3 regions of the Flavobacterium plantiphilum genome follow, and region 3 is predicted to be linked to each of the others. Evidence: riboswitches for the same ligand, from Rfam matches in the RefSeq annotation. Region 3 holds a riboswitch; each other region holds the start of a gene.
The links. A riboswitch is a leader RNA that binds a small molecule or an ion and turns the genes downstream of it on or off. The one in region 3 is predicted to bind cobalamin.
Positions count from the first base shown of each region.

Region 1: linked by a shared signal. The riboswitch ahead of ABS764_RS08430 (translocation/assembly module TamB domain-containing protein) and the one ahead of ABS764_RS07220 (TonB-dependent receptor plug domain-containing protein) in region 3 are both predicted to bind cobalamin.
Region 2: linked by a shared signal. The riboswitch ahead of ABS764_RS12340 (TonB-dependent receptor plug domain-containing protein) and the one ahead of ABS764_RS07220 (TonB-dependent receptor plug domain-containing protein) in region 3 are both predicted to bind cobalamin.

Region 1 covers NZ_JBELQA010000004.1:182,305-192,753, forward strand. Annotated here, with positions in the region: gene ABS764_RS08415 (bile acid:sodium symporter family protein) at 1-401, shown strand, start outside; gene ABS764_RS08420 (alkene reductase) at 493-1,575, shown strand; gene ABS764_RS08425 (Lrp/AsnC family transcriptional regulator) at 1,641-2,102, opposite strand; cobalamin riboswitch at 2,278-2,429, shown strand; gene ABS764_RS08430 (translocation/assembly module TamB domain-containing protein) at 2,911-7,893, shown strand; gene tamL (translocation and assembly module lipoprotein TamL) at 7,880-10,168, shown strand; gene ABS764_RS08440 (MlaE family ABC transporter permease) at 10,261-10,449, shown strand, end outside.
Region 2 covers NZ_JBELQA010000006.1:321,170-331,618, forward strand. Annotated here, with positions in the region: gene ABS764_RS12315 (alpha-L-fucosidase) at 1-50, opposite strand, end outside; gene ABS764_RS12320 (tetratricopeptide repeat protein) at 225-725, shown strand; gene ABS764_RS12325 (DUF4252 domain-containing protein) at 786-1,307, opposite strand; gene ABS764_RS12330 (S41 family peptidase) at 1,507-2,961, shown strand; gene ABS764_RS12335 (N-acetylmuramoyl-L-alanine amidase) at 3,019-3,639, shown strand; gene ABS764_RS12340 (TonB-dependent receptor plug domain-containing protein) at 3,715-5,646, opposite strand; cobalamin riboswitch at 5,747-6,073, opposite strand; gene cobC (alpha-ribazole phosphatase) at 6,170-6,691, opposite strand; gene ABS764_RS12350 (adenosylcobinamide-GDP ribazoletransferase) at 6,676-7,458, opposite strand; gene tnpA (IS200/IS605 family transposase) at 7,623-8,063, opposite strand; gene cobT (nicotinate-nucleotide--dimethylbenzimidazole phosphoribosyltransferase) at 8,247-9,923, opposite strand; gene ABS764_RS12365 (Dph6-related ATP pyrophosphatase) at 10,019-10,449, opposite strand, start outside.
Region 3 covers NZ_JBELQA010000003.1:425,832-436,280, forward strand. Annotated here, with positions in the region: gene ABS764_RS07185 (alpha/beta hydrolase fold domain-containing protein) at 1-291, shown strand, start outside; gene ABS764_RS07190 (glycoside hydrolase family 88/105 protein) at 319-1,563, shown strand; gene ABS764_RS07195 (rhamnogalacturonan acetylesterase) at 1,588-2,409, shown strand; gene ABS764_RS07200 (pectinesterase family protein) at 2,421-3,404, shown strand; gene ABS764_RS07205 (pectinesterase family protein) at 3,429-4,412, shown strand; gene ABS764_RS07210 (PKD-like domain-containing protein) at 4,510-5,628, opposite strand; gene ABS764_RS07215 (DUF5074 domain-containing protein) at 5,646-6,800, opposite strand; gene ABS764_RS07220 (TonB-dependent receptor plug domain-containing protein) at 6,818-8,857, opposite strand; cobalamin riboswitch at 8,953-9,188, opposite strand; gene ABS764_RS07225 (helix-turn-helix domain-containing protein) at 9,246-9,821, opposite strand; gene ABS764_RS07230 (GH39 family glycosyl hydrolase) at 10,051-10,449, shown strand, end outside.

The DNA of each region.
Region 1 (10,449 bases), on a different contig from region 3:
AATATTTCGATCAGGCAATTATCCTTACCATCATTTACACGTCGTTTTGCAAGTCATTTTCCGAACATCTTTTTGAAGGTTTTACTACCCTTGAACTTGCAGGACTTGCTGTTGGGATGATGGTTTTATTTCTCGTTGTATTCGTTTGTATAGGGCTGATCAGCCGATTTTTAGGTTTTTCAGATGAAGATCGTATAACGGTCTTATTTTGCGGGTCTAAAAAGTCATTGGTACATGGCACCGTCATGTCAAAAGTGCTCTTTCAGCACAGTACCATCACCGGAATAGTATTACTGCCATTGATGCTTTATCATGCCTTGCAATTGATTGCAGCCAGCATCATCGCTCAGCGTATGGCTCAACGGAAAGAAATACAATTTTTACAAAAATATTCTGTATAAATGATGTGGCAAAAAATATCTTCAGCAGATAACTATATGAAGTTTCAGCTTCTTGTCTTTTATAAATAATAATAATTTTAAAAAAAATGGTATGAAACTTTTTGAAAAAACATATTTAGGCAATGTCAGCCTAAAAAACAGAATGGTCATGGCTGCGATGACCAGAGGCCGTACAGACATAAATGGCTTAGTGGGTAATATGACGGTAGAATACTATACTCAAAGGGCAAGTGCAGGTATGCTGCTTACTGAATCCATAAGAATCAGTGAAGAAGCTACCGGCAGTCCGCTTACTCCGGGTATTTTTACCAATCAGCAAATGGACGCCTGGAAGAAAGTTACTGCGTCAGTACATGATAAAGGCGGTGTTATTGTAGCTCAGCTTTGGCACACCGGCCGTATGGGGCATTCTGTAGACAGGAATGGCAGGCTCCCTTTTGCACCATCACCTTTGCCTGTAAGGGGAATGCAGCATTTTACCTCCCAGGGTAAGAAGGATTACGAAATACCTCAGGAAATGACAATTCAGGAAATCAAACGGACTATAAAGGATTATGGTCAGGCCGCAAAAAATGCCATAGCCGCAGGTTTTGACGGGGTTCAGCTTCATGCTGCTAATGGCTATTTGCCCAATCAGTTTTTGGCTGAAAGTGCCAACCAAAGGAAGGATGATTACGGCGGCAGCATACCTAAAAATGCCCGCTTTGTACTGGAAGTAATGCAGGAATTAATCAGAGCGGTGGGAAGTGAAAAGGTGGGAATTAAATTATCTCCTTTTCATACTTATGGTGACATGATACTGGATGACCCTGCCGCTACCTATACCTACCTGATTGAAGAACTGAACAAATTAGATTTTGCCCATGTGGAACTCATGAGACGCAGTTCGAATTTTCCTTCGCCAGAACATTATACCGCTGAAAACGAGATTGAATTCTTTGGCAGGATGATACGCCAGACACTTATTGCTAATTCAGGTTATGACAAGGCTTCTGCGGAAGCTGAACTTGAAAAAGGTATTGCAAATCTTATTTCCTTTGGTACTTTGTACATCGCAAATCCTGACCTGCCTGAACGGTTTGAAAAAAATGCCGGGCTTAGTAAACCGGACAGAGCAACAATGTTTGGAGGCGGAAAACAGGGTTACACTGATTATCCCCTTTGGAACGGATAAAAAAATATTTTTTGTGAATTTAGATGTTTGAAGGCTGTTGAAAAGCTTTTTTTGTCACTGGGCAATCAAATACTAATATTGTGTAGATTTTTAATTTCTGCCATTACAAAAGAACTATGAGTGCTACCGATGCTTTCCACTGTGCCTAACTTGTTAAATACAAAGTTTTGGTAATGCTTCATGTCTCGGGCAAAAACTTTCAGGATAAAATCATAATCACCGGAAACATTATAACATTCAATTACTTCATCGATTTTCATAATATCATCAACAAAATTATGACCTATTGTCCGGTCATGCTGTTTGAGTTTGATATTGCAAAAAACAATGAATCCATGACTGAATTTTTCATGATCAAGTAAAGCAATATATTTTTTGATATAGCCGTTATTTTCTAACCTCTTTACCCGCTGAAGTACCGGGGTAGGTGATAAATTTACCTGTAAAGCTAATTCTTTGATTGTCTGATTGGAGTTGTTTCCCAGAATTTTTAATAATAATAAATCTATTGTATCTAATTCTTCCATCGTACTAATTGTCTTTTGTGGTGACAAAAATAAGTATTAAAAAGTTTTTGAATCTATTTTTTATGTATAATTAAGTTTAATTATCTTGTTTTTTAATTTTTGATGGTCTTTTTGAGTTTGTTTGCTAAATTTATAAAGAATATTAAACTAATTGTGTTGATTGGTTCTTTATTTGTTTTATCAAATTGAATTAGGTTTTTTTTTAATAATAAGTGAAAAGGGAATCGTGGGAAAATCACTAACTGTCGCGCTTATAAACTCCATTGCTGGCGGGAGAATATAAAAGAATGTTACAAGTCAGATACCTACCTAATTTAAACAGCTTTGTTGTGTCCTGTATTTAATAATCTATATTTTCTTTCTTTTCTCGCTTAACATCTATAAATGATAAAGAATTTTTTAGAGTGATAAACAATCATTTTAAAGAAAAGATGAGTGTTAACATTCCTAAATCTTTAATAGCCTTTGGGCAGCTGAGATTCTGGCCGAACTGATAGCATCTTTGCCTAAAAAGATTCGTATAGGATTGCATGTATGTGGAGGTAATCCCAGAAAGGTTCGGACATTGTTCGGGCCTTTTTTGTTTTTAAATTAAATTATAATTTTAAAAGAATTTTCTATAATTCTATAAATACATCCCAGCCGCTTTGCAATATCTTCACAAAAGTGTTTTTGTGTTTTGAAAAGAGCAGTCAAAGCTGTAGTTTTATAGAGAAATGCTGTTGTTTAAATTGCTTAAACCCACGGTCAGTTGAACTGTTTTACAAATAAATCAATATGATTTATTTTAATTTATATCTATCTTAAGTTGAAAAAAGTTGCTAAAATTCTATTATACATTTTATTGTTTGTTGTAACAGTTTTTTTATTGATAGTTATTGCTTTGCAGACTCCGTTTGGACAAAATTTTATAAAAGACAAAGCTGTTAGTTATCTTCATGAAAAAATTAAAACAAATGTAGCAGTAGGAAGTATTGAACTTGGGTTACCAAAGAAAATTATTCTGCATGATTTCTATTTTGAAGATCAGTCAAAAGATACTTTACTGGCGGGTAAATCTTTAAAAGTAGACATCAGCCTGTTTGAATTGCTAAATAGTAAAGTTCAAATCAACAGCATTGATTTGCAAGGTGTTACTGCGCATATTAAAGTAAATAAAGATTCTGTTTATAATTTTGATTACATCATCAAAGCCTTTGCTACTGAAGAAAAACCTAAGACTGATGAGAAAGGAATGGAAATTTCTATCAGGAAAATAAACCTTGATTCGATAAAATTTAAATATGATGATACAGTTGCAAAAAACAATATTGATGTATTTGTCAATCACTTTGATACCCAAATTAAAAATTTTGATTTAAATAATCTCTCTTTTAATATTCCAGAAATAAACCTAAACGGTTTACAATTAAATCTAACTCAGGATTTAGTCGAAGCAACTAAAAAAGTGGCTGAAAAAATCGAAGAAGAAGCTGAAACGAATGTTTTAAAATTGCAGTTAAAAGATATTCTTCTTGAAAATATTGACGTCAGATATAAAGATGCACTTACAAATATGGATACCAAAATCCGGTTTGAAAAATTGAAAACAAATGTGAAAACAATAGATTTGGAAAAGCAAATCATTGCGCTGAAATCATTGGAATTAAACAATACAAATGGTGAACTTACCTTAACCAAATCTGTAAAAACAACAAAAGAAGAAACGAACAAAGAGGCTGTCGAAAATTCCGGATTAGCCTGGAAAATTGATGTGAATGCTGTTTCTATCAGCAATCTTAATTTTATATTTGATAATAATAATGAAATTCAGACTAAAAAAGGAATTGATTACAATCATCTAAAATTAAATGAACTGAGTTTTGACGGAAAAGCTATTGCTATAAGAGATAATGATTACAGCGGAACGGTCAATTCTTTTACTTTCAAAGAAAAAAGCGGATTTCAGTTAGATGCGTTAAAAACAAAATTTAATTATACTTCAAAGGAAGCATCTCTTAAAAATTTATCGTTAAAAACACCACAGACTAATTTACAGGATAACATTTTGGCAACTTATCCATCTATTGAATCCATTAGTAAGAATCCTGAAAAGCTCACTTTAGATGTCCATTTAAAAAACAGTATGCTGGCATTTAAAGATATTTTATTATTAGTGCCACAACTGGAATCGAATGCTGTTTTTAAAAATAATCCTAATACTATCGTGAATTTTAATGCGACAGTAAACGGAAAACTGGATGATTTAAAAATTACCACTTTCAAGGCTGAGGGGATTGGGAATACTAAAGTGGATGTGAAAGGAACCATCAGGGGATTGCCTGATTTTGAAAAATCAGTGTTTAATCTGGCTATTGCCAACTTTGAAAGTACGGCAAAAGATATTACTGCTTTTACACCAAAAAATACGATTCCGAACACGATTCAACTGCCTCAGAAATTTAATTTAAAAGGAAACTTTAAAGGAAGTGTGGCTGCCTTTGAAACTAATCTGGATTTAAAAAGTTCTTTAGGAAATGCTATTGTGGAAGCAACTTTTGACCAAACCAGAAAAAATAATGAAAAATATATAGCTGATGCCAGCGTTACTAATTTTGATGTAGGGAAATTGATTAAAAACAGACAATTAGGAAAGATTACCGCCAATGCTACTGTCAATGGAAGAAGTCTTGATCCTGCAACGGCAACGGCAAAACTGACTTCTAAAATCGTATCAGCACAATTTAATGATTACAATTACCAGAATATAAATATTGGCGGAACTATTAAAAACGGTGTGTATGCAGCGAATGTGAGTTCCGGTGATCCTAATTTAAAATTTAAATTAGATGCTGAAGGTTCTTCTGATTCTAAAAAACCAACACTGGATTTGGAGTTAAATGCTGAATTTATTGATTTGAATAAGCTCAATCTTCATGCCGGTCCTTTAAAAATGCGAGGAAATATTACTGCTGATTTTAATGATTTAAATCCGGATAATTTAAATGGAATATTAAATGTTAATAATTTTTTAATTGCTTTAGAAAAGGAACAATTTCCGCTGGATACTATTTCGGTGAGAGCAGTTTCTACGGTTGAAAAAGATTCCATTATTATTAAATCTCAATTTGTAAATGGTTTAATCTCGGGAAATTATAAGCTTTCGACTATCGGGAATACGCTTATGAATTCTGTTTCGAAGTACTATCAGTTGGATAAAAAGTATGTTGAAAATAAAGAAAATCAGCAACTGGCATTTGAATTTACTATAAAAGATGAACCATTATTAAAAAAACTAGCTCCGCAGATTATTGAATTATCAGAGATTACCCTTGACGGAAAATACAATTCTATTAATGATTCTATAATGATTAATGCTTCGGTTCCCAGTTTAAATTATGCGAATAATGAAATCTCTGCCGGTGTTTTAAAAATAAATACGCAGGACAATGCACTGATGTATAATGTGTCTTTAGGTCAGATTAAAAATGAGCAGTTCGAAATTCCTAAGACGACATTAATCGGAAAATTAGAAAATAACACCATTGATTATGCCTTAAATATTAAAGATGCAGAAGATAAAGACAAATATTTAATTTCAGGTGTTTTTAAAGACAGTCTGGGAGCATCTATTGTGCATCTTAATCCGGAAAAACTGCTGCTGAATTATGAAGACTGGGCAGTAAATGCGAACAATGAAGTAAAATTAGGAAAAAACGGAATTGTAGTTAGGGATTTTATACTTCAAAAAGATCAGCAATCATTTGGCGTTCAGTCTGAAAATAATTCGGCTGATTCACCCATTGTAGCCAGTTTTAAAAATTTTGAATTGGAATCCTTAACAAGTATTGCCAAATCAAATTTCGAGCTTGGCGGAATAATAAACGGGGAAGCTACGATTAAGAATGTTACTTCAAATCCCTTATTTGTTGCAGATCTGGATATTGAGAATTTTAAAGTAAAAAATGATACTGTTGGGAATATTAATGCAAAAGTGGATAATAAAACCACTAATTTGTATAGTGCTAATGTAACGCTGACAGGTTTAGAAAATCAACTGAACATTGACGGAAATTACAATGTAAGCACCGAAAGTTTAGATTTCATGGTTGATATTCAAAAACTTCAGATGAAATCGGTACAGCCTTTTACATTAGAAAACCTCAAAGAAAGCGAAGGTTTCTTAAACGGGAAACTGGATGTGAGCGGAAAAGCATCTAATCCTGATGTGAATGGAAATATTAAATTTAATTCGGTTGGATTTGTTGTTGTTCCTTTAAATTCCAAGTTCAAACTGCTGAATGATAACATTAATTTCCAACAGAATACTATTGTCTTTGAAGATTTTAAATTACAGGATGAAGATGGAAATCCGTTAAGTATAAAAGGTTCCTTGGACAGCAGGGATTATACTAATTTAGGACTTAATCTGAATCTTACAGCGAGAAATTTCAGAGCGATAAACTCTACCGCTAAAGACAATAAATTGTTTTATGGGGAATTGTATTTAGACAACAATCTGGGGATAAAAGGAACTTTAAACAGCCCGGTTATTGACGGTACAGTTAAAATAAATGAAGACACTAAATTTACTATTGTATTACCTCAAAGTGATCCTTCGATAGCTGACAGAGAAGGGATTGTAGAATTTATAGACCAGGATCAGCCGGTTTTAGTGACTGTTGAAGAAGACCCGACAAAACAGATTACACAAACTGAATTTAAAGGGATTGATGCTTCGGTAAATATTGGAATTGACAAAGATGCAGAGATTTCGATTATCATTGATGAAGCTAATGGGGATTATCTAAAGTTAAAAGGAGAAGCAGAATTAACCGGAGGAATTGATCCGTCAGGAAAAACTACTTTAACAGGAAAATATGAATTTACGGATGGAGCTTATCAGATGAATTTAAATCTGATTAAGAGAAAATTTGATATTAAATCCGGCAGTTATATTTTGTGGACCGGAGAACCTACCACTGCAAATGTAAATGTGACCGCAGTGTATAAAGTAGATGCACCACCCTTAGATTTAGTGAGTGATCAGGTTGAAGGTATAACAGCTGAAGCCCGCAATACTTACAAACAAAGAATCCCTTTTGAAACAGAATTAAAAATGAAAGGTGAATTATTAAAGCCTGAAATCACTTTTGATATTGTTTTACCGGAAGGTAATAATACGGTTTCAGCCGAAGTAATTAATACCACTCAGGCTAAGTTAGAGCAGATAAGACGCGACGAAGACGCTTTAAACAAACAGGTTTTTGCGTTGTTGTTATTAAACCGTTTTATTGGAGAAAACCCTTTTGAAAGTGAAACCGGTGGTGTAAGCGGGGCTTTCTTAGCGAAACAAAGTGCCAGTAAAATTTTATCGCAACAGCTGAATAATTTAGCAGGCGATTTAATAAAAGGTTTCGAATTGGATTTTGATCTTGAAGCGACGGAAAATTATACTTCAGGACAAAAACAAGAGCGTACTGACCTGAATGTAGGGCTTTCTAAAAAACTATTAAATGACCGTTTAAAGGTTACCGTAGGAAGCAGCTTTGGGCTGGAGGGTGCTCCACAACAAAACGAGCAATCTACAAACATTGCAGGAGATGTTTCTGCCGATTATCTCATAACCAAAGACGGTCGTTATAAACTGAGAGCCTACAGAAAAAATAATTATCAGGTAGCCTTGCAAGGTCAGGTTATTGAAACGGGTGTAGCCTTTATCATTACGATGGACTACAATAAGTTTAGAGAATTATTTCATAAAAATCGCAAAAACAGAATAAAAGACAAGAAACAAAATGAGACTAAATAACTACATCTTATTGTTTTTTTCAGTTTCAATATTTTTGAGCTGTAGTGGAACTCATAAAATTCCTAAAGGAGATTTATTATATGTAGGTCATACTATTGACATAGAAAAAGGCGAGGAATCAAAAAAAACAAGAAAGCAGATTAAGTCAGAACTGGATGGATTAATTCGTCCTGTACCTAATAAATCCATATTAGGAATGCGTCCTGAAATCTTTTTTTATAATTTGATTGGAGAAGTAAAAAAAGAAAAAGGATTTAAGTATTGGGTCAAATACAAATTAGGAGCAGAACCTGTTTTGATGAGTAAAGTAGATTTAGAATATAACAAACAGGTAGTTCAGAATTATATAGAAAACAAAGGTTTTTTTAATGCTGAAACAAAAGCGGATTCGACAAGAAGAGGTAAAAAAGCCAAGGCTAATTATACGGTTAAATTAAATAATCAGTACAAAATAAAGTCGGTTGTTTTTCCAAAAGATTCGGTTGTTCTTAGTCAGGAAATTAATAAATTAAAAGAGAAAAGTCTTTTAAAAGTAGGAAACACTTATGATCTGGAAGATATAAAAAATGAAAGAGTCCGTATTGATGCTAATCTGAAAGAACAGGGATTTTATTACTTTAATGAAAATTATCTGTTAATTCAGGTGGATAGTACTGTAGCAAATCATGAGGTAGATCTAATTGTAAAAATAAAAAAAGAAACTCCCGAAAAAGCAAAAAAACAATATAAAATCAATAATATTTTTGTTTATCCAAGCTTTAATTTAAGAAGAGATACCATTGCCAGAAAAAAACAGGATACCATCCATTATCAGGATTTAACCATCATTGATAACAAAACTGTTTTTAAACCTTTTATTTTTGATAAAACATTATTGTTTAACAAAGGCGATTTATACAATAGAACGACTCATAATTTATCATTAAACAGACTCATTACTTTAGGAACTTTTAAGTTTGTTAAAAATGAATTTCAGGTAAATGATTCTGTAAAAAATCAACTGGACAGTTATTATTATCTGACTCCGTTGCCAAAAAAATCAATTCAGGTTGAAACTTTAGCTAAAACGAACTCGGCAAATTATTCAGGAACAGAATTAAACATCAACTGGAGTAACCGTAACACTTTTAAAGGAGCTGAATTATTAAAGATTTCTGCTTTTGCCGGTTTAGAAGTTCAGGTTTCCGGACAAAATAATGGTTTTAATGTATACCGTTTTGGAGGAGATGCCAGCCTGATCTGGCCACGATTTATTTCGCCGTTTCAAATGAACTCCGGAAGTGCTTATGTTCCCAATACAAAAGCTTCGATAGGATATGAATATCAGCTGAGAACTAAATTATATTCCTTAAAAACTTTAAATGCTTCTTTTGGTTATATCTGGAAAGAAAATGAAAGAAAGGAACACAATCTTAATATTCTTAATATAGCCTATACTTCGCCAAATAATGTGAGTGAGCTGTATCAGTCGCAAATAGCAGCTAATCCTTCTTTACAAAGAGTAATTGATAAACAATTAATTCTTGGAACCACTTATTCGTATACCTATACCAATACAATGGAGCAAAACAGGAAGCATAATATTTATTTTAAAGGAGGGATAGATTTATCCGGGAATTCATTGGGCTTGATTTTAGGGGCAAATGATTATAATAATCCCAAGAACATTTTAAGTGTTCCTTTTAGTCAATATACAAAAGCCGAAGTGGAATTTCGTCATTATTTGAACTTTGATAAGGAGACAAAATTAGCCAGCAGAATTATAATAGGTGCCGGAATTCCTTATGGAAATTCAAAAGAGCTTCCATTTATCAAGCAATTTTTTATAGGAGGAACCAGTAGTATCCGGGCTTTCAGGGCAAGGTCAATTGGGCCGGGCACTTTTGATGGCAGTCAAAATTCAAATTCTTTTTTACCGGATCAATCGGGAGATATTAAGTTTGAATTCAGTACTGAACTAAGAGGGCAAATATATAAAATAGTCAAAGGTGCTGTATTTGTTGATGCCGGTAATATCTGGCTTCTGAATGAAAACAGCGACAAACCGGGTGCTAAGTTCAGCGGTAAATTCCTCAATCAGCTTGCCATCGGGACGGGTATAGGTTTGCGGTTTGATTTTGATTTTTTAGTTCTCAGAACTGACCTGGCTTTTCCGCTCAGAAAACCTTATTTGCCTAAAGGACAGGAGTGGGTGATTGACGATATTAATTTTGGTGACAGAAGCTGGAGAAAAGAAAATCTGATTTTCAATCTGGCTATTGGGTACCCTTTTTAAGCGACGGGTATTTTATAATAAAATCTTAAAATCTTGTAAACTTAACCTTAAAAAAGGGTGTAATTTTATTTTACTATAATAACAATAAAATTATGCCTAAAACTACGTTTCCAGCTGAAAAGACTTTGTTGAAGGAGCCTTCATTCTTTAGTCTGATAAAAGAAAAAAGTGTTGCGTTTTTGATAGACGTAGCCAATGTAGTGGATTATCTTAAAAGAATATTCCGCAACCTTTTTACTAATTCATTTGAATTTCAGGAATTTTTAAAGCAATGCTACCAA
Region 2 (10,449 bases), on a different contig from region 3:
CTAAATTGGATACCTAAAAAAAAGCTTACTATAAAAAAAATATTTCTCATCCGGTTGCTTGTAATGATTTATAAAACAATTTAATTATAAATTTAGAGTTATTTATTATAGCTGGAATCACTATTTCGACCAACAGCTGTTGAAAAAGGAGTTTTGTCATTTTTTCATTAAAAATGGCTTAAAAACCAATTTGAAATGATATTTTTATAAATAAAAAAAAGTCTATGAAAAATCTACTATTATTTTCCTTCACATTATTATCAATATGCGGATGGAGTCAGACTGCCGAGAATTATTTTGATCAGGCAATGAAAAAATCAAATGCGGGAAACACACAAGGAGCGGTGATGGATTATACTAAAGCCATCAATTTAAAACCTGAGTTTAGCCAGGCTTATTTAAACAGAAGTATGGAAAAACTCAAAATAAATGACCTTGATGGAGCCTTAGCTGATGCTAATAAAACATTAGAACTGCATGAAGACAATACGTATGCTTATACAACAAGAGCTAATATTTATTATAAAATGAAGAATTACAAAGCAGCTCTTCAGGATTGTAATATTGCTATTAAAAACAACACTAGTGATTATGTTGTTTATAATTTAAGAGGATTGGTTTACAACCATCTCAAAGACAAACAAAGTGCCTGCGATGATTTTTCCAGAGCTATGGGATTAGGTAGTGAGAGTGCTGCCAAAAACTTTAAAACTTTTTGTCATTAAAACTAACAAAGCTGCTTCATAAAAAATGAAGCAGCTTTGTTTCTTAAAACGGATTTACTATTATTTTTCAGTGAGTTTCTTTAACTCAGTACCTCCGGGAATTTGCATTTTATCTGTTAAGATTGAAATATCATTTAAATTAAAAAGACCTGTTAATGACATTAAAACTGAACGATTAATCCCATTTGCATCATCATCAATAAACATTAAAAATTCTTTCAGCTGATTACCGGAACGTTTTACATCTATGGTAACTTGTTTTCCATTTTCATTTACTTTCTTTAATTCCTCTAATGCAGCCGTTTTGATATAATTATCAGCAGCATCTCTCATTTTTTGAGCTGCAGCGGTATTAGTAGTTGAATACACTTTTAAATTATCTAAATTTTGAATTAACTTCAAATATTGATGTGTTTCTTTATCAGAAGCATCTACTTTTACTTTACTCATTAACTCGAACATTTTCTTATTTACAATTACGGAAACAATTTCTTCCTGTCCGTCAAACTGATCAAAAACCGTTTGCCCGTAGAATGTTCCGGAAGCAAAGGCAGCTACTAATACAATTAGTATTTTTCTCATTTTCATATCTTTATATTAAAATTTAGGTTCCTATTTAACTATGCATTACCATTTCTATGCCAAAAAAACAGCACAATTATAACTCTAACGTTAGATAATACGATTTATGCAAAAAATCTATTACTATTTTAATTAAAAAAGCAAATAATAAAACTAAAGATAGTATTTTTACGTTAATAGCCATAATCATTAACAAAATATGAACACTTTGTATAAACACATAATAGCACTGATTATCCCATTTTTGTTTTTGCAAAGTTGTCAGGATAATGATGATACCCTACCGGAACCAACAGCCATTGATGTCAACAATTTTATATGGAGAGGAATGAATTCCATGTACTTATGGCAATCTGAAATTCCTGATTTAGCCGACGACAGATTTACTTCTGGTGCCGAATATGAAAGTTATTTACAAAGCTTTTCTTCTCCGGAAAATTTATTTGAAAGTCTGCTGTATTTTCCTTCCAATCAAAAAAATATCGCTGATAATACTGTCGTAGACCGCTACAGCTGGATTGTTAATGACTATCTTTCACTGGAGCAACAACTACAGGGAACTTCTAAAAACAATGGAGTAGAATATGGTTTGAGTTTAGTTTCTTCAGGAAGTAATCAGGTTATTGGTTATGTACGTTACATTATTCCTGGTTCAGATGCTGCTACAAAAGATATTAAACGTGGTGAAATATTTTACGGAGTGAATGGAACCCGCCTCACACTAAGCAATTATCTTAGTTTATTAAGAAGTTCTGATCTGGATTACACCTTAAATTTTGCCGACCTTACTTATGACAACAATAGCAATCCTGTAATTACTCCTAATGGAAAAAGTTTAACATTGACAAAAACAACATTAGCTGAAAATCCTGTTTTTATCAAAAAAGTCATTAACAATGGAACTCATAAAATTGGCTACTTGATGTACAATGGTTTTTATGACAATTATGATTTAGAACTTAATGATGCCTTTGGGTATTTTAAAACCGAAGGAATAACTGATTTGGTATTAGATCTAAGGTACAATGGCGGAGGTTCTGTACTGACAGCTACCCGATTAGCCAGTATGATTACAGGACAATTTACAGGACAGATTTTTAGCGAATTGGCATACAATAACAAAAAATCTTTTCTCAACAGAAAGTACACTTTTACAAGTACTATTGACAAAGCGGGTATCAATAGTTTAAATCTTAACAGGATTTATGTTTTAACGACCAGAAGTACCGCTTCGGCAAGTGAACTCATTATTAACGGTTTGGATCCGTATATCAATGTAATCCAGATAGGAGATAATACTGATGGTAAAAATGTGGCTTCGGTTACTCTTTATGATTCTCCTACTTTTTCAAGAACTAATGCAAATCCTTCTCATCGTTATGCAATGCAGCCTATTGTTGCCCGTTCGGTAAATGCAGCAGGCTTTGGCGATTATTTAGAAGGATTAGTTCCTGAATATCCCTTATTTGAAAGAATTAGTACCATGGGAACTCTGGGAGAACCTAATGAACCTTTGCTGGCAACTGCCATTGGAAAAATTACCGGTACAGCTAAAAATATTCCACAAAAAACAACAGCTGATTTTCCTTTTATTGATGATTCTAAAACACTTAGAGGACTTAATTTGATGTATTTTAGTACAGAAGAACAATAATTCACAATCCATTTGAGTTTATAGCAATAAGAACCAACCATTTAAAAAACCAAGTTTATGAAAAAATTATTTTATTTTTTACTGATTATCACCATGATGGTGTCTTTTGGATTTGAAAAAACAACTGATGCAGTTGCAAAACCCATTAATGTTGTTATTGATGTAGCTCACGGTGGCAGTGATTCTGGTGCTGTTATAAAAGGTATAAGCGAAAAACAATTGGTGGAGCAACTTTCTAAAAAGATAAAATCCTCTAATCAGAATGTGCAGCTTCATTTCACCCGAAATGATGACAAAACTTTAAGCCTTCAGGAAAGAGCCGCATTCATTAATACTCTTAAGCCTGATTTAGTATTATCCATTCATATCAATTCTAATAGAGACACTAATAAGTCAGGACTTGAAATCTTTACTGCGCAAGAAGAAAATGAATTTTCTCAAAAATCAACAGAAATTGCACAAAAACTAAGTTCAAAACTATCTGAAAATGATTTTTTAAAAGGAAATGAACTTAGAAAAGCTCCTTTTTATATACTTAAAAAAACGAATGCTCCTGCTATCCTTATAGAACTAGGTTATTTATCTAATGAAAATGACTTTAAATATCTAACGGATACTAACACACAAAATAAAATTGCTAATTCTATTTCTGAATTCATTTCTGATTTAGGAAAATAAATCTAAGCTTTATAAAACAAAAATCCCATCTCCTTATTTAAAAAGAGATGGGATTTTTTAATTGTATCAGCGGTTTTACAAAGTAATATTCAATCCTAATTTAAAGTTTCTGCCTTTGGTACTAAAACCTCTGGCTTCTACAAAGTCTTTATTCAAAATATTATCTGCTGCCGCAAAAAGGTTTAGTCTGTTTTTAATAACGGTATAACGGATATTGGCATTTACTAATTGATAATCTTTCAGTATTTCTGAGTTAACAATAGTTTCAAAATCCGGCGCTGGTCCATAAGTACTATATTCTGTATATCTGTCAGAGACAAATTGATAAGTAGCACTAAAAGCTAAGCGGTCAGTTGCCTGAAAATCAATTGCCGAATTTACCTTATGCTTCGGGTTTAAAACTCTTGACTGCTTCTGCATTTCTGTAAAAGTGTAATTAGCACTCCATTTTAATTTGTTTGTCAATTGATACGAAAACATAGTTTCAAATCCTCTGGCTTTATTAATTCCTGAAATATTATAATATTCATAAGTACTCAAATCAAAACCAATAGCGTCAGTTTCATCTCTCAAAAAAGCTATAGATGTGAAAATCAGTTTTTTATTTAATAATTCTAATTCCACTCCTGCTTCCAGTGTTTTATCTTTTTCAGCAACCAAATTCTCATCACCATAAGAAGAATATAACTGATACAAACTAGGTGCTATAAAAGCGGAACTGTAAGAAGCCAATAATTTTATTGGTGTATTTGGTATAGAATACGAAGGATTTAAGTTAAAAACCCAATTATTTCCAAACATACTATGAATGGTATAACGTGCTCCGGCATTAAAATTGAATCCAAAATCAGAGTTATAAACTGCAGTTAAATAAGGATCAATCATATTAAAATTAGCTAATTCAGTACGAATATCTACATAATCACTTTTATTAGACATTTCATGAAATTGAAACTGAGCTCCGGTTACCAGAAATAATTCCGGTAAAATGCTGTATTTATTAAATAAATCGGCATTCACGCTTCTTGATTTATAATACGAAAAACTACCATAATTAAAAAGAGCCCTGTCCATTACATTTGCACTCGAGTTAAGGACAATTTCACCATTGGTGTACTTGTATTTTGGAGAAAAACCAATTCTGTATTGTTCTGAAGTGGCAAAATTCTCGATATTATCAGCAAAAGAACCAGCATCAAAATCATTTTTAATTTTATCATAACTGGCAAAGAAATCCAATGCTAATTTGTTATTTGGTGTAAAACCAAACTTTACAATAGAATTTACTCTGGAAAAATGATCAGCTTCAAAGTTTTCAGTATCCAAGGCCGGTTTAGCTTCAGAAATTCCGGTAGTTTCAGTACTGTTTAAAGAGGCAAAATAATTGAACTTCTCCGATTTTCCGTTAAATGAAAATCCCTGATTGTAATCCTGAGCTGAATAATCCTTATCCTTAGCTGTAGTCTGAGTTCCTACATTCATATACACATTTCCTGCAATGGATTTTTTAGCTGCCTTTTTCAAAGTAATATTAATTACTCCGGTAGCTGCCCCAGAACCATAAAGTGTACTGGCCGCCCCTTTCATTACCTCAATACTTTCTACCTGATCGGCTGAAAGTAAACGTAAATCATAGGACAAACTGATTCCGGAAGCATCGGTAACAGGAACACCATCAATTAAAATTAAAGCCTGATGTCCTCTTCCTCCTCTGATATAAAGACCTAAATCTTTCCCATTTCGGCTCTGATTCCCATTTACTTCTACTCCCGCAACTGTACTCAAAACTGAAGCTACTGATTGTCCGGGTCTCTTTTTTAAGTCATCAGCAGTAATCTTTACAATTACTTTTCCGGATTTTTCTTTTGGTAAAGCAAATTTAGAATCAGAAATAACCACTTCTTCTAATTCATTCGTTCCGGAAAGAACAATTCCTTTTTTTTGCGCCATTGCACAGGTACTTATTAATACGAATAACGCACTAATACGAACGATTTTTTGGTTCATTTTAATAAACATTTAATAACAGCTATTTGCTGTTACATGACTAAAAATGGGAGAAAAGCATAGAATGACCCCATACCCAAACCTTTTTTCCCGAAAGTTTGATACTCGATGTATTAGGCAGGTCTCCTGGCTTGCGTCTTGTTGTTTACCTTCCCATTCCATTTTAGATTTAGGATTTTTGATTTTAGATATAACTAAAATCTGAATTCTAAAATCTACAATTAAAACAGTGGTTTTGCAGATAACAACAAGCTTGATAGCTTACAGTTGCGGGTACAGCTTAGGATTTTTGATTTAGATATAGATTTACAATTTCTGATTGCTTACAATGCGGAAATCTGCTTTCTAATTTCTGTCGCCTTTCACCTAATTCCCTTTTAATGCTGTTTTCTCATAGAAAACAGCAACCTCAATACGGCGGCAAAGATAAAACTTAATTCAGCTAAAAATCAAATTTAAAGTACTATTTGGCCTTACTAATACAAAACACTAAAAATCAATTAGTTAAAAACATAAAACAAAATCACAATGTTATTTTTATCACTGCTCCAAAATCGACTTTATTAGTAAAAGCATCTTTCAAAGGTAAATTAGTCAGCTTGCACAAAATACTTCTAATTACTCCAGCATGAGTAACAAGCACTATTTTTTCTGATTCCTTTTTTGCAACAATTGAAGTTAAAAAATCACTTACACGCTGATGCAATACAACAAATGATTCGCCGTTAGGAACAGCGACATTTACAAAATCGTTCATCCAAGGGCTATAATCGGCTTTGGGAATGGCATTCCAATTTTTTAATTCCCAATCGCCAAAATGCATTTCCATTAGTCGGGAATCGGTAATAACTGTATCTGATAAATACTTTGCTAATTGGGTACAACGCAACAACGGACTGGAATAAACAATAGCGTCAGCAGGGATTTTAAGTTTAATTCCCTCAAATTGTAGTTCAAAAGGTGTTTTTAAATCAACATCACTTTGTCCGTAGCAAACGCCTTTTTCACAAACTGTCTCCGTGTGTCGGACTAAATAAATTTCCATAATGCAATTGCTGATAAATAAAAAACTACTTCGCAAACTTGCTGTGTTGCCCCCAAACAATCGCCAGTGTAACCATCAATCCATTTTTGGAAATAGCGAGCCAGAAAATAACGGAATATGAAAACAGGAATAACAACTAGCAAGATTTGTCCGTAAAAGAATGAAAGAGTAAAAAGTGGTAACAATCCAAAAAAGAAAGCCCCAACAACTTCTCTCCAGGTAAACTTTTGCGCTATGGGTTTGCTTTTACTTGTGGCATCTTCTCTGGAATATTCATGAGTAAAAACAATAGATACAGCAGCTAATCGACTTAAAGCATGTCCCGAAACAAACAACAATAAACCTACCACTATCGAATTTGCCTCTGCAAGTAACTGAACTACGCTCTGGAATTTTAACAAAAACAGCAATACCAAACCGATAGCTCCATAAGCTCCGATAGCACTGTCTTTCATAATTAGAAGAATCTTTTCCTTAGTCCATCCGCCACCAAAACCATCGCAAACATCGGCAAAACCATCTTCGTGAAAAGCGCCTGTAACCAGAATACTGGCAATCATTGATAAAATAACCGCTATTTCATTTGAAAAAACAAAAGCCGAAAGATAATAAATCACAAAGTTTATTCCGCCTACAATCCAGCCGATAAGTGGAAAATAACGGGAAGCTTTGTTTAAATAATCCGGATGATGATTGATATTTTTAGGACAGGGAATTCGGGTATAAAATAGTACTGCGGTAAAAAATATATGGAGTTCTTTTTTCATTTTGTTTAAATATCAATATCATTTTGGCTAAAGCCAATAAAATTCACAACCTACAAACCAACAGCTAAAGCTGTTGGCAATTCAAGCTAAAGCTCCTACCTTTGAATTGTCTCCAGCTTTAGCTGGAGAAACCTTGATTAAAATCATTAATGGCTTCAGCCAAACTATTTATCATTAACCTTCTTAAATCCATATTTATCAATGAATTCATCATATTCTTCCTGAAATGTTTTCTTTTTATGATGCTCTTCTTGATTTTTGATATAATCTCGAACTTTGTCAATAATCGATTCCGAAACAGAAACGGCAAAATATTCATCTTGCCATTCAAACTTTGCTTTAGTCAAACCGTTCTTATTTATCCAGAATGAAGACTCTCCTTTTATTAATTGCATTATTTTTTGAATATTTTGATCAACACCCAATGAAATAAGACAATGACAATGATCAGCATATCCATTTATAAAATCTATAAAAATCCCTTTTTGAACTGCATTTTCTCGTATATGCTGCCAAACTTTTTGACGCAATTCTATTGAATCTAAATAAGGAAATCTATTTTTAGTACTCCAAACACAATGAATATATACTTTAACAAAAGGCATAATTGTATTTTTAAATTGTTTTATTTTTTTGGCTAAAGCCAATGATTTATCTTTCTCTCTCCAAATTCATTAAAAAAATTCTAATTGCTTTAAATCTCGGAATATCAAATCTCCTTTTTAATTGCCTCCAGATTTATCTGAAGATTTCCAAATTTCTTTTATATTGGCTTTAGCCAAAAAAATCTACTTCTCACTCACTCCCGCACTTTCAAAACTAGCCATATCATTTAAAAAAGCCACAGCCGATTCTATTATTGGGAAAACCAAAGCACAGCCAGTTCCTTCGCCCAAACGTAAATCCAATTGTAAAACAGCTGGAACATTCAGATAATCCAATAATTTTTTATGGGCTTTTTCCGCTGATTGATGACTGAAAATGGCATTTTTTAGTATTTCAGGATTCTTTTTGTACGCGACCAAAAAAGCCACACTACAAATAAAACCATCCACTAAAAAAATCATATTTTGACGATAAGCCTCCAGCATACCGCCAGCCATTTGCAAAATTTCAAATCCGCCAAAATAAGTCAGATAACTATCTAGATCCTTTTCTCCATCGTAATTTACAATGGTTTTTCTAAGAATGTCTATCTTGAATTGTAATTTTTCATCATTCACTCCTGTCCCTCTGCCCACACAATCTTCAATAGAAAAATTACACAGCACACTCATTAAAACTGAAGCTGTAGCGGTATTTCCAATTCCCATTTCGCCAAAACCAACACAATTACTGCCCTGTTTTGCAAGGTTTGCTACAATTTCAGTTCCTTTGGTAAAACACAATTCCATTTGCTTTTTACTCATCGCCGGGCCGTTTAAAAATGAATGTGTGCCTTTGTCTATCTTAGCCGAAATAAGTGCTGTATTAGATGGAAAATCATAATTCACACCAGCATCAACTATTGAAAGTGCAATATTATTTTGATTGCAAAACACATTTATCGCTGCTCCACCATCCAGAAAGTTACTCAACATTTGGCGGGTAACATCCTGCGGATAGGCACTAACACCGTGCTGAGCAATGCCATGATCGGCAGCAAAAACCACAATGTGAGGTTTAGTTATTTTAGGTTCCAAAGTTTGAAAAACAGTACCAATTTGCAGTGCTATTTTTTCCAAAACACCTAAAGAACCTGTCGGTTTTGTTTTTTGATCTATTTTATGTTGCAAAGCAGTTATAGAAAAAGCTGCATTAGATTTTGCAACAGCTTTTACTTCCGTTTGTTTTTTATCAATTGCTGAAAGTTCGTTTATTTCTGTTATACAAAGTGCATCTGATTTTTGTTTCCAATGCAGCTGTTGTAACATGGGTTGGTTGTCATAATTGGTTGCAGGTTTGCCTACGCAAAAATATCCCAGCGGTTCAATATATTCTGGTAAACCCAGTATTTTTTTGAATTCGTAATAATTCAAAATCGAAACCCAGCCCATAGAATAGCCTTGCTCTGTAAGTGAAAGCCAAATGTTTTGCGCCGCACAAACCGCACTAAACTTTATCGCTTCATTACTCCCCACAGTTCCAATAGTGAAATGATTCAGCACCGAACGATCGTAACAAATTACCAATCCCAACGGAGCGTCCTCAATTGCTTCGAGTTTTAAATTTTGATATTGTTCCTTTTGGGATTCATCATCGGTACTTTTTGCTGCTTTTTTATCATATTCTAAAAATAATTCTTTGATGGCTTTCTTAACTTCAGCTGACTTGATAAGATAATACCGGGTTGCTTCGGTCAAACCAACAGAAGGCGCCCAATGTCCTGCCTGCAATGCTTTTTCAATAACAGCATCAGGAACGGCATCATTGGTAAAATGACGGGTATCACGACGGGATTTTATTATTTCGTCTAATGTTTGCATGGAATATGATATTTTTTTTCATCGTCTTAGCCCTCTCAGACTGAACTTGAAAATTTTGACTTAATTCTAATTTATGCTTTCTGAATACTGCTCACTTATTCCCAAACTACAAAACAATAGTCATTATGCTCTACAGTTTTAAAAGCGGGCAATGTTATTTTATCTGAAAATAAAGGACAATAAATTACCATAGTGTGAAACTCTCCATTTTCACCGCAAGGATCAATACCTTTAGCTGCTAATTCGAGCGCTAATTCTTTGGTTAGAATCTTTCCTAAATAAAATTCTCCCATCATTGTATTACAGGAAACAATCATCGTTTCTATCCCGCTTTCAATCATTTCATTCACTAAAATAATGCGATCTTGTTGCCATAAAGGCAAAATAGCTTCTAAATCAGCCGCTTTACAAACTTTCTCTTCCCAATCTCTGTGAGGCTGCAAATCGATATCTCCAAAAACGGCAGCATCTAACTCAAAATTGGCTTTCAACTTTTTTAAAATACCAATAAACTTTTCCTCATAAT
Region 3 (10,449 bases):
CTAGGAGGTTCTTTTTATGAAAAACCGGAAATTTGGAAAGAAGCTTCACCTATTTTCTGGGCCAATGAAAAATCCTGTCCCATTTTGTTTGTCAATAGTGGTTTTCCAAGATTTCATGCCGGACAGGATGAATTAGTGGGGATGATGAAAGATTGGGGAATATATACCGAAGTTCATAAATTTGATATCCAATTGCATACATTTTGGCTGTTTGAACCCTGGATTGATTCAACGGCTAATTATATCAATGATTTTTTATTTAAAGTTTTTGATAAGCAGTCGAAAAAATAAAATAATAACATTTAAAAATAGAATATGATGGCGCTAATTAAAAGTCCTAAAATTGCTTTTGTTTCCTTAATGACCATTGGTTTATCTCTGGTAGCTTGTAAAAACGGATTTAATAATTCCACTAACAAAAAATCAGCTGAAAAAATTGTTCCTGAAAACCTGAAATGGTCAGAAAGAATGGTGCTTTCAGAAATGCATCGTTTTCCTGAGGCAACAAAGTTAGATTTTGCTTCAGTACCAAGATGGGGTTATACTAATGGATTAGTTTTAGGTGCTTGTGCTCAGGTATATGAAAAAACTAAAAATCAAAAGGTGTATGATTACATCTATGCTTACGCTGATGCGATGATTGATAAATCGGGTGACATAAAAACATACAATTTAGAAGATCATAATCTGGATATGATAAAATCAGGAGATGTGTTGCTTTATTTGTATCCAAAAACAAAAGAAGAACGTTTTTTTAAAGCGATGACAACTTTAAATAAGCAAATGGAATCTCAGCCTAAAACGTCTGATGGTGGCTATTGGCATAAAAAGATTTATCCGTTCCAAATGTGGCTGGATGGTTTATATATGGCAGAACCATTTCATGCCCGTTATGCAAAAGAATATGAAAAAGATGCTGCTAAAGCTATAAAGATTTACGATGATGTGGTGCATCAGTTTGATTTAATTCAAAAACACAGCCGTGATCCCAAAACAGGATTATTATATCATGGTTGGGATGAGAGCAAAGAACAGCGTTGGGCAAATAAAGAAACAGGAACATCCCAGCATTTCTGGTCAAGAGGAATGGGATGGTACGGAATGGCTTTAGTAGAAGTTTTGGATTTTTTACCTAAAAATCATCAGGGACGAGAAAGACTGATTAAATATTTAAATCAATATGTTGAGGCTGTGGTTAAGGTTCAGGATTCATCAGGTTTATGGTGGCAGGTTTTAGATCAGGGGAGCCGAGAAGGAAATTACTTGGAAGCTACCGGTAGTGCGATGTTTACATACACTATAGCTAAAGGAGCTCATAAAGGATATATATCCAATAAATATTTAAAAAATGCCAATAAAGGATTTGATGGCCTTATAAATAATTTAGTTAGTGTTGAGGAAAATGGAGTAGTAAACTTGAACAAATGTTGCGCTGTGGCCGGTTTGGGTGGAAATCCATACAGAGATGGGTCTTACGAATATTACATTGGCGAAAAAATCAGATCTAATGATCCAAAAGGGACAGGGGCTTTTATTCTGGCGAGTTTGGAACTGAATAAATAACTATCAAATTAACCAACTAAAATCATGAAAATTTTAAAAGAACTTTGCCTGATTCTAATAGTATTTTTAATCATGGCATTTAATAGTATTGGAGAAAACGATTCGGAACAAAAAACGATTGTTTACTTAATTGGCGATTCCACTATGGCAGATTATGCTAATAATTATGATCCGGGCAAAGATTATATGAAAACCAGATATCCTGTTACGGGTTGGGGACAGGTTTTTCAGCGATACCTGGTAAAAGACAGTTTACAGAAAGTGAATCAACTTATTAAAACCGATAGTGCTTTTGTAGATGACAGAGCAAGAGGCGGACGCAGTACGCGAACTTTTTTTCAGGAAGGAAGATGGCGTGCAGTATATGAAAATCTTAAAAAAGATGATCTGGTTCTGATGCAATTTGGACATAATGATGCCGCTGAAACCATGACTGAAAGATATGTGCCAATAGAAGGCTACAAAGAATTTTTAAGATTGTTTGTTAACCAAACCAGATCTAAAGGTGCTGTACCCATTATCTTAACGCCGGTAGCCAGAAATTATCCATGGGTAGATGGGAAATTGCAAAATGTGCATGGACTGTACGATCAGGCGGCAAAAGATGTGGCGAAAGAATTAAATGTGATGCTAATTGATTTAAATAGAAAATCAATGGACTTTTTTACCCAAAAAGGAGAAACTTTTTCAGCTGAAAATTATTTTATGAATTTACCAGCCGGAAAATATGAAGCCTACCCGGAAGGTCAAAAAGACAACACTCATTTTCAAACTAAGGGAGCAATAGAAGTCGCCCGGCTTGTTTTTGAAGGAATGAAAGAATTAAATGCTGCAATTAAAAATTAATAAAGTACTCCATGAAAAATACAATCAGACTAGCTTTTATAATGATTTTGCTATTTGCAACACAATTGTTTATTGCGCAAACAGCAAATTCAAAAAAAGACAAATATGATTTTGTGGTTGCAAAAGACGGAAGTGGTAATTTTAAAACGATTCAGGAAGTTATTGATGCTGTTCCTTTTTTGAAAACAACCGAAACAAAAATTTTGATTAAAAATGGTACCTATAAAGAGAAGCTGGAAATCCCGGAAAACAAGAATAACATCACTTTTATAGGAGAAGATAAGGATAGCGTTATTATTACTTATGATGATTTTGCATCCAAAAAAAATAGTGCGGGAGAAAATATAGGAACATCAGGATCGTCTAGTTTTATTGTTACAGCAAATGATTTTAAAGCTAAAAATATTACTTTCGAGAATGCAGCAGGACCAGTGGGTCAGGCCGTAGCGGTTAGAGTTGACGGAGATAGAATCATTTTTGATAACTGTAAATTTATGGGGTTTCAGGATACCTTGTATCCGCGAAGTACCACTAGCAGACAGTATTATAAAAATTGTTACATAGAGGGAACAACTGACTTCATTTTTGGGGCTTCCACTGCAGTTTTTGATCAGTGTGAGATTTTTGCAAAGCCGGGAGGGGCTTATGTCACTGCGGCAAGTACTCCCGAAAATCGTGAATATGGTTTTGTATTTTTGAATTGTAAACTGACTACAAATTCAGAAAATGACAGCTATTATTTAGGTCGTCCCTGGAGAAATTTTGCTAAAACAGTATTTGTTAAATGCGAAATGGCCGGACATATCAAACCGGAAGGCTGGCATAACTGGGGGAAACCGGAGGCTGAAAACACTACTTTTTACGCGGAGTATTTGTCAACAGGTCCGGGAGGCAACACTGCTTCACGTGTGAGCTGGTCTCATTTGCTGACAGCAGAACAATTTGCAAATGACTATACTATTCAAACCATATTTAAGGATTGGAATCCAAATTAAATTTTAATATCAGAAAATAGTTTTATGAAAAAAACAGCTCTTGTACTCCTGTTGTGTTTCTTTAGTAGTGCTTCTTTTGTGATGGCGCAAACATCGAATCCTGAGAAATACAAATATAATTTTGTTGTTGCTAAAGACGGAAGTGGTGATTATAAATACATTCAGGATGCTATCAATGCGATGCGGGTTTTTCCTTTGGCACCGATAACTTTGTATATTAAAAACGGTACTTATAATGAAAAAGTAGAACTACAGGCCATTAATACTGATGTAACTTTTATTGGGGAAAGCGTAGATAAAACCATCATCAGTTTTAACGATTATTCCGGCAGGGGAAAAATGGGAACTTTTGATTCGTATACCGTAAAAATTAGCGGAAACCGGTTCAAAGCGGAGAATATTACTTTTGAGAATGCTGCAGGAAGAGTAGGTCAGGCGGTTGCTTTGTTTGTTGATGCTGATAAAGCGGTTTTTAAAAATTGTAAGTTTCTGGGAAATCAGGATACTATTTACAACGGAGGAGAATATGCCAGACAGTTTTTTACAGATTGTTATATTGAGGGAACTACCGATTTTATTTTTGGACCTGCAACGGCTGTTTTTAAAAATTGCGTGATTCACTGTAAGTCTAATTCCTATATTACGGCTCCCAACACACCTAAAGACAAGGATTTTGGGTTTGTTTTTTTAGACTGTAAAGTTACTTTAGCTGATGAAGTAACCAAAATGCATCTGGGGCGTCCGTGGAGAGCCTGGGGAAAATCAGTATTTATAAATTGTGAATTACCCAATCGCATAGCTGCCGAAGGATGGGATAACTGGGGGAATCCTGAGAATGAAAAAACGGCTTATTTTGCCGAATACGAAAATAAAGGCGAAGGTTTTAAACCAAAGCAGAGAGCTCCGTGGACACATCAGTTAACTAAATCGGAAGCAGCAAAATATACACTGAAGAATATTTTAGGAAACAACTCTAAATCAACAGAAAAGGAATGGTATGATTTGTAATTTTCTGAATTTTATATTTTAAACTAAAAACAGCCGCAGGAAATTATTCTTGCGGCTGTTTTTCTGGCTAATAAAATGAGAATAAACTACATCAGTACTAATTTACAAGATTCAAATCTGTAAAACCGGATACTTCGGTAGAAACTTCTCCCAGCCATCCGCCTTCAGCACGGTTGGAAGTGTACACTTTCACAAAATCGATTCCCTGTAATTTCACCGCTTTACCATCTTTATCTACAGCCCAGTCGATGTTAATTTGTGCTTTTTCATTAGTGTTTGCCCAGTTGTCGCTATAACCCCATTCATAAGGAAGATTAGACCAACTATTACCACTACCTGCAATATTAGATTTTAAGAAAGTACCTTTAAACGTGATGCTTTCTCCTTTCCACAGTGGATAATATGCTTGCGTATTGAAAGCATTTTTAGAAATATAACCTGTTTGTCCTTTGTTATCCGTCCACCGAATATACTCGGCAAGGCTCGCTTTAGTTTCTACTTCAGGTTTGTAATACGTCATTTCATAATTTTTAAGGGTCGTTTCCTTATTGTATTCAGAACCTGCAATTTCATACCATTCGTCATCGGCTTTTCCATTGCCATTAGCATCATAAGAAACCATGATAGTTCCCGGTTCTGCCCATGTAGTAAGTGCGTTTCCGTTTACAATGAAATCATTTCCTTCTTTATTGATTACAGTATGGTCAAAACCAAATGTAACATAACCGCCAAAACCACCAAGACTTATCATATTTCCTGCTTTTAAAGCAGTTTCAGCCTTTACACGCATCGTTTCATCTGTGTCTTTGTCTGTGGCTGCCGGAAGTTTATTGACTGATTGTCCTGGTGCTGGTAAAAAGTCAAATACCTGAGTGATTTTATTCAAATACGTTTTTTCGTTAACAGTTACTGTAAAGGTTTTAGTGTTTTCGCCACCATCATTTTTTGCTTTTAATTCAAGACTGTGTGTTCCTGCTTCTGCAAAAACATAGTTTAAATTAGCTGTTGCAGCTATTTCTTCTCCGTCTAATGACCATATAAATGTAGCGTTATTGGTGTTTTTAATTTCGGGCTGAATGCGAAGCCATTGCATTTTGTCTAAAGTAAAACCATTTTCAGGTTCCTGAATTTGGATTTCAGGAGAACTTATTTCGTCATCAGAACATCCCGTTAGTGATAAGATTGCTAAAGAAAGAGCAAATAGATTTTTTTTCATTTTTTTCATTGTAAAGGTTATTGTTTAATTGTTGTTTTGAATTTAAAAGCAATATGTGCAGGAATGTCTCCGGTAGTAACTGTGAATTTGGTATTACCTTCTTTATCTATGCAGTAGAGTTTTCCGGGAGAAACATAATCTCCGGCATCAGTGATATACACATTTAGTGAAACAGGATCTACAGCAATTCCATATGGCGTTTTAATTGCATCTCTGATAGTCTTAGGCAGGAATGATTCGTTAAGCAGGGTTTCCGTTTTTATATCGATTACAGAATAATTAATAATGTAGTCGAAAGTGGTATAACTGAATTCAGATCCAATGACATACGCTTTATTTCCAGCAATAGATAGATTGGAACAGGCAATATCAAATACTTTTTTAATCTGATCTGTTTTAGTATCGATAACATATAATTGAGAAGGAGTTTCATAATAATCGCCACGGGAACTTACATATAAATCACCATCTTCATCGGCTTTAAGACGGTGTAAATTGATAGCAACATCAATATCTTTTGTTTTAGTAAAACTGTTTAGGTCAATTACTGAGATTGTTCTTTCATAATTCGGAGGACTGTATCCACCTGAATTGGCAACATAAAGTTTATTGTCTACTACAGCCATCTCTTCGGGTTGGCGTCCCACTTTTACCGTTCTGGTAATGCTTAGTGATGTAGTGTCAATCTCGGCAACAAATCCGTTTGGTGAATTATCACCCAATTGGGCTTCACCATCATAGGCACTGGCATAGGCTTTTCCATTGGAAAATGTGATATAGCGACAGTTTTTTACCTCAATCACTTTTATACGTTTGGTAGTTTTGACATCCATAACTTCTATTTTGTTTGAGTTATTGATTACGGCATATACTTTTGAACCATAAACACCTATATCATTTCCTACGTCACCTAAACCTAAAGTAGCTTCCGGGTTAGCTTGTGAATAAATGTTTCGTCTGTAATTTCCTGTTTCGTAGTCATAATAATCTAATGAAGCTTTGTTCATGCTCATATTTCCTTCGTTAAGAAGATAAAATCCTTCAACAGAAGTAATCGTTTCAGGAGGTAATGCTATGTTGTCTTCCGGGATAATAGCATCATCTGTTTGGCATCCTTGAAAAAGAAATACCAACAAAGTGAATAAATAATAAAAATTGAGATTTTTTTTCATTTGTAATAGGAATTTATTTAAAAATTTAGAGACAGATTCAGTCGGTAGTTTCTTCCGGGCATGGGGAAATTGAGTACTACGTCATAATATTGATTGAAAAAATTGTTGACTTCTACACCCATTTTTACAGGAAGATGCGCTAGTTTACCATTCCAAATTACGGCCATGTCACTGGTGTACCAAGGTTGCACGTAGTTTACAGCGATATTTGCTTTTTGGCTATAGCGCTCGCCTGTGTACATGAAACTATAATTTATTTGCCAGTTTTTCCAATTAATAGCAGCCGTTAAAGTGCCGCTGTTTATAGGAGTATAGGGAATTTGATTTTTGTAGGTACTGCTGTTTGGGGTAATATCAATTGCTCTTTGCCAGGTGTAACTCAAGCCTAAGTCTAAAAAGACTTGCGACGGAAGTTTGAAAACAAAATTGCTGTTTATTTCTGCTCCCCTTATATCCACTTCTCCCAGATTAACCATCGTCCATCTAAAAAGATTAGTAGATGGAATGGCGATGATCTTGTCTTTTACCCTGTTATAATAGACATCTGTCTGAAAGGAAGCCGATTGTAAAAACTTCTTAGGCTCAATAATGTAAGTGCTTCCAAAATCATATTGTGTGGTGAATTCCGGTTTTAATGAGCTGTTACCAATGAATGTATAGTACAAATCATTAAAAGTAGGCAATCGAAAAGATTCTTTATAAAAAGCTCTAATTCGGAAATTTTTGTTATTTGAAGGTTGGAAAGAAGCCGATAAAACGGGACAAAAAATTCTTTGGCTGTCTCCTTGCTGAAAATATTTCACCTGTTCGTCAACATAAGTTCCCAGAAGATTGACTTGGATGTCCAGTCGATTCCAGTTCATTTCGCTGGATAATGCACCTAAATACGAATAACGGGCAGGATACGGGAAACGGTATAAATTAGCTTCCAGGGTATTTATCGAAAAATCTGCAGCCAAAGAAGTTTTCCACCAGGAATTAATGGTGTAAAGTGTGGCAACAGAAGTATAAAATTCATTCTGATAATACTTATTATCTAATGCGCCTTCCAGTGTTTTATAATCCGGATCCATGTAGCGGCTGTAATCTTTGCTGTATTTCAGATTGACAAGCAATTCGAATTTCTTATCAAATGAACTCTGAATCGTTCCATGAACAAAAAAATTCCGGTCCCATTGTCGCTGAAAATGCTCATAATTATTGGCCACTATAGCACCGGGCAATCCACGTTCCGAATTATAAAAATAGGCTTTTAGCGAACCTTTGATGGATGGGTTCAATTGAGCATGTAATGTCAATTCACCTCTAAAAGCTTCAATATCTCCATTTTGACGAACCGCTGTGGTATCGTAGCCATTCTTTTTTTGGTAGCGGTATTTGTATTTGCCATCGGCTTTTGTCCAATCTGTGCTGGCAGTTAGAGCAAATTTTTCGGATAATTTTTGTTGGTAGAGTAACGAAGGGTTAAAAAGTCCAAAAGAACCTGTCTTTAAATTAGTTCGGATTTTGATGTTTTTATCGGCACTAAATTCAGGTGTTTTAGTTCGTAAATAAAGTGTGTTGGAAGCAAAAAATCCCCGTGCCGGCTGAAAAATAGTTGACTTTTGTCCGTTGTATAATTCAATGGCTTCAATGTTGTCCAAAGAATATTTACCCAAATCAACCTGACCATTTTGTGCATTGCTGATGCTCATACCGTCATAGAAAACTGCGGTATGTGCACTTCCCAGACTTCGTACATTAATGGTTTTGAGTCCGCCAATTCCACCATAGTCTTTTAGTTGAACTCCTGAAAAATAACGAATCGCATCGGCAACCGATAAACTGTTGAGTTTTTCCAGTTGCTTGCCTGATAAAATTTGTACAGGCATTGGCGATGCTACTTTAAATTCCCGCTTGCCTGAAGGCACAATCACCTCACTCAGATGTTGTGGTTTTAAAGAGTCCTTTTCTTTTAGGTGTACAGTCAGCTTAGCCTGTGCGTATAGAGAACTTGTGAATAAAATCCATACGAGCAAGACAAACCCACCATATAATCTAAGCTTACATAGAGGCATATAAATCTATTTTACTAAAAAATAGTAGTTTCGGAAAAATTGTAAATCAAATGCTACTTTGATTATTTGTGTTGAAAGCTCTGGTCCGCGAAAGCTTCAGTTGATATGCAGTGGCAGGTCTCCTGACTTGTTCCCATTTTGATCCGCCTTCCCATCTCGTTGAAACGAGACAGTGGCAAAAAGTTTGATTTTCAGAAAAATTCATTTTCGTGAAATCTGTCAAAATGTTGCATGGAACTTACAGTAACGGGCTTGTTCAGGATTTACACCTGATTCCCTCTTAGTTGACACTGTCGAAAAACAGAGCCAAACCATTGCGGGTGCAAAAGTAGTCAAACTTTTTGGGGTTAAAGAGTTCTTTTAAAAAAAAAGCAGAAGTTTAGTTTTGTCAAACAAAAATATCAATATAACTAACCTCATCGGTTATGGGGATAATTCCGTGTTTTTGTAAGGCGTTAAAGTATAGACTGTCTCCTGTTTTCAGGATGTATTCGGTATCGCCCACCTGCATTTTCATTTCGCCTTCGACCACAAACACAAACTCTTCGCCATCGTGTGATAACTGGTGCGGAATGACTTCGCCTTTTCGGGCTACAAATAAAAAAGGCTGCATTTTTTTTTGGTGGTATTCTGATGCATAGGGAAATATCATATAGCCTTTTTCGGTTTTAACCAGTTTTTCAACAGCTTCTTTACGGCTGGTAACAATGGCTTTATTCCAGCTATGCTGTTCCAGTAAACCTGATATAGTAGTGCCTAGAACAGAAGCAATTTTTACCAGGGTCGCTACTGATGGTATGGTTTTGTTGTTTTCTATTTTAGAAATCATGCTTTTAGATAAATCGCAGCTATCAGCCACTTCTTGCAAAGTGCGTTTTTGATTGATACGCAACAGGCGAATTCTTTCGCCTACTTCAAGATTGTTTTCTGTTTTGCTTTTAGTTTGTACTTTTTCGTTTTCCAAAATGCCTGTATTCAATTAGTTTGTCTAAGACTCTATTTTGTCACAAATAAAGGATAATTAATTTAACATTGTCCAGACTTTTTATTTTTTGTACCAAAATTAAATTCGAAAATAAAGATACTGATTATAATGCTGTTCTGATAATTTTTTATCAACTTTGTTGAATAAGAGTAAACCTATTGTAAAGAATATAAACTTTACGGTAATTCCGTAACCAATAAACCAACCTATGTATCAACCACTAAAAAGTTGTCTGGCTGTTATTTTGACCGTATATACAGCAGCAACACTACACGCTCAAAATCCTGAAATCAAAGTAGATCTTACTAAAGAAATTGCGCCTATGAAACCAGTATGGGCATGGTTTGGCTATGATGAGCCTAATTATACTTATATGAAAGACGGAAAAAAACTCCTTACTGAAATTGCAGAACTAAGTCCTGTGCCGGTATATGTGCGAACACATAGTTTACTGGTAAGTGGTGATGGTATTGCAGCGCTGAAATGGGGTTCAACAAATGCGTATACAGAAGACGCTGATGGAAATCCGGTTTATAACTGGAGAATTGTAGACAGTATTTTTGATACTTATGTTTCACGCGGCATGAAACCGCTGGCGCAAATTGGG